Regions from separate parts of the Aerococcus loyolae genome, predicted to be linked through region 2. Evidence: a T-box and tRNA genes for the amino acid it is inferred to sense, from the RefSeq annotation. Region 2 holds a T-box; the other holds one or more tRNA genes.

Region 1 (3,420 bases), 790 kb from region 2:
AAGCAGTCATATGGGTCACTTTCAGCTCGCCTGTTGAAATATCAGTGTAAGCTAAGGCGTAGGTTTCCCCTTGATGTATAATCGCACAAATAAAGACATTTTCCTTATCACTCGAATTGTAATAAGTTCCCGGAGTAATCACCTTGATCACCTGGCGGTCCACCATGCCCTTGGCTTGTTTAGGGTCTTCCATTTGTTCAGCGATAGCGACCTTATAACCTTGGTTGACTAGGGTTTTCACATATTCGTCCGCTGAATGATAGGGAACACCACACATGGGAATGGGATCATCCGCATTCCGATTTCGGCTCGTTAAGGTAATTTCTAAAATCTGCGCCGCTTTTTTGGCGTCATCATCAAACATTTCATAAAAATCACCCAGCCTAAAAAATAGAAAGGCATCGGGATATTGATCTTTGATCTGATAGTATTGCTCCATCATTGGTGTTTTTTTCTTCGCCATTGTTTACATCCTTTAATCTTAACTTTTTACAATCTTATCTATTTTAACACAGAAAAGCGAAGGGTGAAATTCACAGCCTTAATAATTCGTGATAGAATAAAAACTAAACTAGGAAAGGATTTAATCATGTTAAAGCACTTATATCTCATGCGCCACGGCGAAACAGAATTCAATTTGGAAAACCGGGTACAGGGCTGGTGTGATTCCCCTTTAACTGAAAAAGGTATTCGACAAGCCGAGCTGGCTAGGAATATGCTAAAGGAACGGGAAATCACTTTTACCCATGGCTACTGCTCACCACTTGACCGGGCCAGAGAAACTCTAAAATATAGCAGTCCCAATCCCATGCCCACAGAAACAGTCACTGGGTTAAAAGAATGGGGCTTTGGTTCACTAGAGGGGAAATCCCGCGATCTCATGCCTAAGCCCCTGTCAGCCCCCAAAACGGATGATTACTATTGCCAATATGGTGGTGAAAGAGCCAGCGAAGTTTGTCAACGGATTAATCAGAGTCTTCAAACCATTATGACTAAAGAGGATAGCCAGCAAGTCTTAGCCGTCGCCCACGGAGCAGTCATCTACCAATTTATAAAAGACTACCTCCCTGACCCAGTTGCAGGCATCGGAAACTGCGAAATTTTTCACTTTGTTTACGATTTCAACACCTTCACCTTTATAGAAAATATGAAACCTTATCGGGAGATGTCAGTGTCTGGTGAAAATTTATTTGCAAAATCGGACAAAACGTTATAAGATATACTTTGTTGCTAACTTAGTTTAGCCGGGAGAAGTAGCGAAGAGGCCGTAACGCGCTTGACTCGAAATCAAGTTGTCGGGAAACCGGCACGTGGGTTCGAATCCCACCTTCTCCGTAGTCAAATTTCCAACAATACCCAATAACCCCTAATCGTTGTTAAATCAGCGTTTCTAAGATTTTCGATTTCCTAACAATTTCCAATAATCGCCAACTTTTACCCAAAAATATATAACTTTTCTATAACTTTTTTATTTCACAAATTCGCACCACATCAGCATTTTAGCACCTTAAGAGGTGCTTTTTTCTATAACTTTTTTGCCCTTCTTGTCCTATATTGAAAAACACTTTTAAAATAAGTAGTGACTACTTAAAAACAGTTAATTCCAAAATAAATCGTACAAATCTCGTACAAGTTTTTTCTCCCCCCACTATCGGGTTTATAGAAGAGAATGAAAGAGCGGTCATTAAAACCGCTTTTTTTATTGCGCTTATTTAAGACTCTGGTCTGCTCTCCTTCATATAGAGGCTCAAAATCTTAGTTTTTACATTAGAATATTCTAAGTTAGTATGCATAATAAAAAGCCCAAGCTCTACTTGAACTTGGACTGTAGCTCTGTAGCAATGCATGCTATTTATTTGCGACGCTTCAAAACAGTTGCTCCAGCTGCAACTAAGGCAAGGCCAAAGCCTGTAAAAGATGCAGCAACTACACCAGTTTTAGGTAAAACAGAATGAGTAGCCGGTGCAGAGGTCGCTTTAGCAGTCGAAAATTTTTCTTCCTTAGGAGCTAAGGCTAGGACTTTATTTGTCTTGATATCTTTATTTTGATTTTCAGTCACTGGATCATTTGTACCAGAAGCAGTCACTGAAGTTGGATCTTGTGAACCTTCTTCTGCAGTCACTGACTTATCACTATCGCTAGTTGGAGCAACAGCTGTAGGAGTTGCTAGTGTAGGTTCTACAGCAGTGCTAGCTTGGCTAGTTGGACTAACAAGCGGAGTACTTGGTACGGTTAGAGTTGGTTTTGTCGGTTGAGCAATAGGTTTTGGTGTTGGGACTGGGTCCGGCGTCAGTTCTGGTTCAGTAATGTTGGTTGGTTGAACTGGCTTAGGATCCTGTACTGGAACTGGATCTAGTTCTGGTTTTGTTGGATTTGGATTCGCTGGTTCTGGTTGCGGTTTTGGGGTTGGCTTTTCTTCCGGTTTTGGTTGAACCGGTTCTGGTTCTGGTTGTGGGTCCGGTGTAACTGGTGTCGTTGGTTTTTCATCCAATGTTGGATCTGGGTTTGGCTTGGTTGGTTCCGGATTTGTAGACTCTGTTTTTTCAGCTTCCTTTGTACCGACTAAAATAATTTTATTTTTTGGTTGACGAATAACAACACCCTTCGAATCTCTTAAACCATCCTCACCTTCTTGTTTAACAATGGTTTTACCCTTTTCAAGTGTTGAATCTTCAATTCTTTCCACTTCAAAAGGAATAGGTTCATTTTTTTGATCTTCTGGTGTTGGTATCGTTTCAGTAATCTTTCCAGCTGGATAATCAGTATCTCCAACTTGACGAGATATGGTCAAGTTGCCAATAGGATCTATGGCGTTTTTAAACTTAGAAGAATCTACGCCAGGGGCAAATTTTGAAAATCTTCCGTAACCAAAGGAAATATTATTAGGATTTAAAATCTGATAAAGGTGACCGTTATTAGCAGTAAATTTTCCATTGGCTTCTTTCAAGGCAGGTAATTCATCACTCGTCCATGCCTTCATATCAGCTTCGACATTGGGGCGACCCCAGCTCAAGTTTTCCAGTGTAGCATTACTATTTTTATATTGTGGTTTACTTACCCCATCGGGTCCCTTATGGTCAATTTTTCCATGGATAGCTGTTTCTTCCGCCCGGATGTAGGCATCCTTTTCATTCATGCGATCATAGCGGACATCATTGACATACTGCTCCTTGGTCAAACCTTTTTGGGTCACATAGTTTTTAAGTGGGATCCCTTCAAAAGGCACGGTTTCATCATCATAATAAGTATTACGGGTATTGCGGATTATTTCCAAAGCTTTTTCAGCTTGCTGTGGGTCTTGGATTTCATAACTATCATTTGCAAGTTCATTGGTTGGAGTGGCTGAAGCATATGTTGTAATCAAAGATACATTAGTAGTTCCATTTTCTTGGGCATGGACCTCTTGAGGATTGGCTGCTA
Region 2 (3,420 bases):
GGATTGCCGATTTGGGCCAGGGAGCGGGTAAATTATTGGGCATTACCGTCTTAACCTCCTATGTATCGACCATTGTTGGCGGTTTTTTGGCCTATTTAATGGCTAGTCAGCTCTTTCCCTTCTTTATTAGTGAGCGTTTAGTCGAGCGCTTAACCCAAACAGCTCCCAAGTTGGAACCCCTCTTTGTGATTCCAATCGAGCCTTTCTTTGACGTGACTGGGGCGATTATTTTTGCCTTTATGATGGGACTTGGAATTTATTGGCTGCGCCAACATGGCCGTGGCCAGGTGCTTTATGAAGGCTTTAGCGATTTTGGTGGGATTATTAGTCAGGTCCTGGCTAAAATTGTGGTGCCATTGTTACCCATCCATATCTTCTGTAATATTAGTAATCTGTCCTATAGTGGTTCGGTGTTTGCGATTATTTCGGTCTTTTGGAAGGTCTTTCTCTGTGTGATTCTCCTACAGATTCTTTATGTGGCTTTTCTATTTATTTTATTTGGGACCTATGCGGGCAAGAATCCTTGGGAGCTGATGAAGAACCAAATTCCGGCCTATATGACTGCCATTGGGACTCAGTCTTCAGCGGCAACCATTCCGGTTAACTTGAAGTCAGCTGCTAAGAATGAAGTGTCTCAAGACATTGCCAACTTTGTCGTGCCCCTCTGTGCTACCATCCATTTGACTGGATCCATGATTACCATTACCGCTAATGCCACGGCCCTCTTATTAATTTACGGCATGCCCCACCAGCTCACTACGATTCTAGGCTTTATCTTAACTCTCGGGGTGTGCATGGTGGCTGCTCCGGGAACGCCAGGGGGAGCGATCATGTCCGCCTTACCTTTCTTACCGATGATCGGCATTGTGGACCCTGGCATGCAACAAATTATGATTTCCTTGCACTTGACCCAGGATTCCTTTGGGACCGCGGCCAATATTTCCGGAGATAATGCCATCGCTGTCTTCATCGACAAGATTTACCATAATTACATCAAAAAAAGCGATACAAAAAGTTCAGACCTGGCCTAGAAAGGTAAAAGACCAGACAAAAGCCATTTGACAAGGCGGTCTTTTCTTCTTAAAATAGGGGTAGCTTTGGAGTTTGACTCCGATAAAGTCTTTCGGGATTTTATTTATAGATCAAGTAATGCTTGTGACTAGTAATCTAGGAAACTTTTTAGCGAGTCCATGGTGGGTGAGAATGGACAAGGAACCTGGGTGAATCCACACAAGGACTGCCTACGACTTAAGAAATAAGGAAGTAGCGCCGGCACAAACCGTTATTTGTAAGTGTAAGGCAAGTCGCTTGCCTTGAAGCAGGGTGGTACCGCGCATAATGATGACCATTTCGTCCCTTTGATAAAAGGGCGGAATGGTTTTTATTTTGCTCAAGCATTGTGGCTGAGGAATTGCTGTTTATCTCTTTTATAAATCAAGGAACCGTACTAATAAAAAGAAATGAGGAATTATAATGATTGATGTGCGTTTATTACGGGATAATTTTGACCAAGTGGCTGAGGCTTTAAAGGGTCGGGGTGTTGAGAAGGAGACTCTCGAACACCTACGCGACCTCGACCAAAAACGCCGCCAAGTGATTGTAGAAGCGGAAAATTTGAAAAAGGAACGCAATATTGCTTCGGACGCCATTGGCCAACTCAAGCGCAATAAGGAAAATGCTGACGACAAGATCCAAGAAATGAAGGCTTTGGGAACCAAGATCAAGGCCTTGGATAGCGACTTGGATAAACTTGACCAAGAGGAACATGATATCTTAGCCCGGATTCCTAACCTTCCTGCTGAAGGCGTGCCGGTAGGGGCAGATGAAGACGAGAACGTGGAAATTCACCGCCACGGAGACCAACCTGAATTCGACTTTGAAGTCAAGGCCCACTGGGACCTCGCTGAAGACCTGGATATCCTTGACTGGGAGGCAGGGGCCAAGGTCTCGGGCTCACGTTTTGTCTATTATAAGGGCCTCGGGGCACGTTTAGAGCGGGCCTTATATAACTTCATGCTGGACCAACACCAAAAAGAAGGCTATATGGAAATGATCACGCCTTTCTTGGTCAACGATACGGCCATGTATGGGACTGGGCAATTTCCTAAATTTACCGAAGACGTCTACCAAATCACTAATGAAGACCAAGACCTCACCTTGATCCCAACGGCAGAAGTGCCTTTAACCAATTATTTTGCTAAGGAAATCTTGAAGGAAGAAGACCTGCCAATTCGAGTGACTGCTTTATCTCCTTGTTTCCGTTCTGAAGCCGGTTCCGCTGGACGCGATACCCGGGGCTTGATCCGCATGCACCAATTCCAAAAGGTGGAAATGGTGAAAGTGGCAACCCCTGACCAATCCTTTGATGAACTGGAAGCCATGACCGAAAACGCGGAAAATATTCTCGACTTACTCGGTTTACCTTACCGTCGGATTGTCCTCTGCACCGGAGACATGGGCTTTTCATCCGCTAAGACCTACGACATTGAAGTGTGGATGCCTGCCCAAAACACCTACCGGGAAATTTCTTCTTGCTCTAACTGCGTGGACTTCCAAGCACGCCGGGCCCAAGTTCGTTACCGCGATATTGACGGGAAGACCCAACTGGCCCACACCTTAAATGGATCAGGTTTGGCGGTAGGTCGGACCGTGGCTGCCGTATTAGAAAACGGGCAAAATGCTGACGGGTCGATCACTATTCCTGAAGTCCTAGTTCCTTACATGGGTGGGGTAAGTCAAATTACCAAGGAAAACGCTCGTGGCCTCAACTAAGACGCTTTTTGAATAACATTACCTGAATCAATCGCTCGCTCAAGTGGTCTACTTGGGGAGCGATTTTTATTTCGTCAAGTAAAATCTCCTCCTAAGCAAAAGAGTTGTTTTCACCAGGAGCAGTCTTTAAAATGAATCATGATTGTAAGACTAAAGTATAGAAAGAAGGACTAAGGATGAGTCAAGCATTAGCAACTTTTGCCGGGGGCTGTTTTTGGTGCATGGTGGCACCTTTTGAAAGGATGCCCGGTATCTTAAAAGTCGTGTCTGGTTACACAGGTGGTCACACTGAAAACCCGACTTATCGCGAAGTGTGTCGGGGAGGAACGGGCCATACCGAAGCGGTACAAATCACCTATAATCCTGAGTTAATTTCCTACCAAGACCTGGTGGAAATTTATTGGCAACAAACGGACCCCACTGACGCTATGGGCCAATTTGCTGACCGGGGGGACTCCTACCGCCCGGTGATTTTCTACCACAATGACCAACAAAAAGCCATCGCCCAAGCCTCTAAGGAAGCCTTGGAAGCAAGCGGTCGTTTTGACCAACCCATTGTCACTCAAATTGAACCCGCCCAAACTTTCTATCCTGCTGAAGACTACCACCAAGACTTCCATGCCAAGAATCCTGACCACTACCAAGCCT

What was found. A T-box is a leader RNA that pairs with one kind of tRNA and senses whether it is charged. The one in region 2 lies ahead of serS (serine--tRNA ligase), so its partner is inferred to be a tRNA-Ser.
Region 1: it encodes a tRNA-Ser, which carries the amino acid that the T-box ahead of serS (serine--tRNA ligase) is inferred to sense. The anticodon was not compared.

Annotation. Positions count from the first base shown of each region.
Region 1 covers NZ_CP126958.1:710,207-713,626, reverse strand. Annotated here, with positions in the region: gene mutS (DNA mismatch repair protein MutS) at 1-463, opposite strand, end outside; gene CJ190_RS03160 (histidine phosphatase family protein) at 590-1,216, shown strand; tRNA gene CJ190_RS03155 (tRNA-Ser) at 1,248-1,335, shown strand; gene CJ190_RS03150 (G5 domain-containing protein) at 1,853-3,420, opposite strand, start outside.
Region 2 covers NZ_CP126958.1:1,953,598-1,957,017, reverse strand. Annotated here, with positions in the region: gene CJ190_RS08900 (dicarboxylate/amino acid:cation symporter) at 1-1,031, shown strand, start outside; T-box leader at 1,141-1,361, shown strand; gene serS (serine--tRNA ligase) at 1,474-2,772, shown strand; gene msrA (peptide-methionine (S)-S-oxide reductase MsrA) at 2,949-3,420, shown strand, end outside.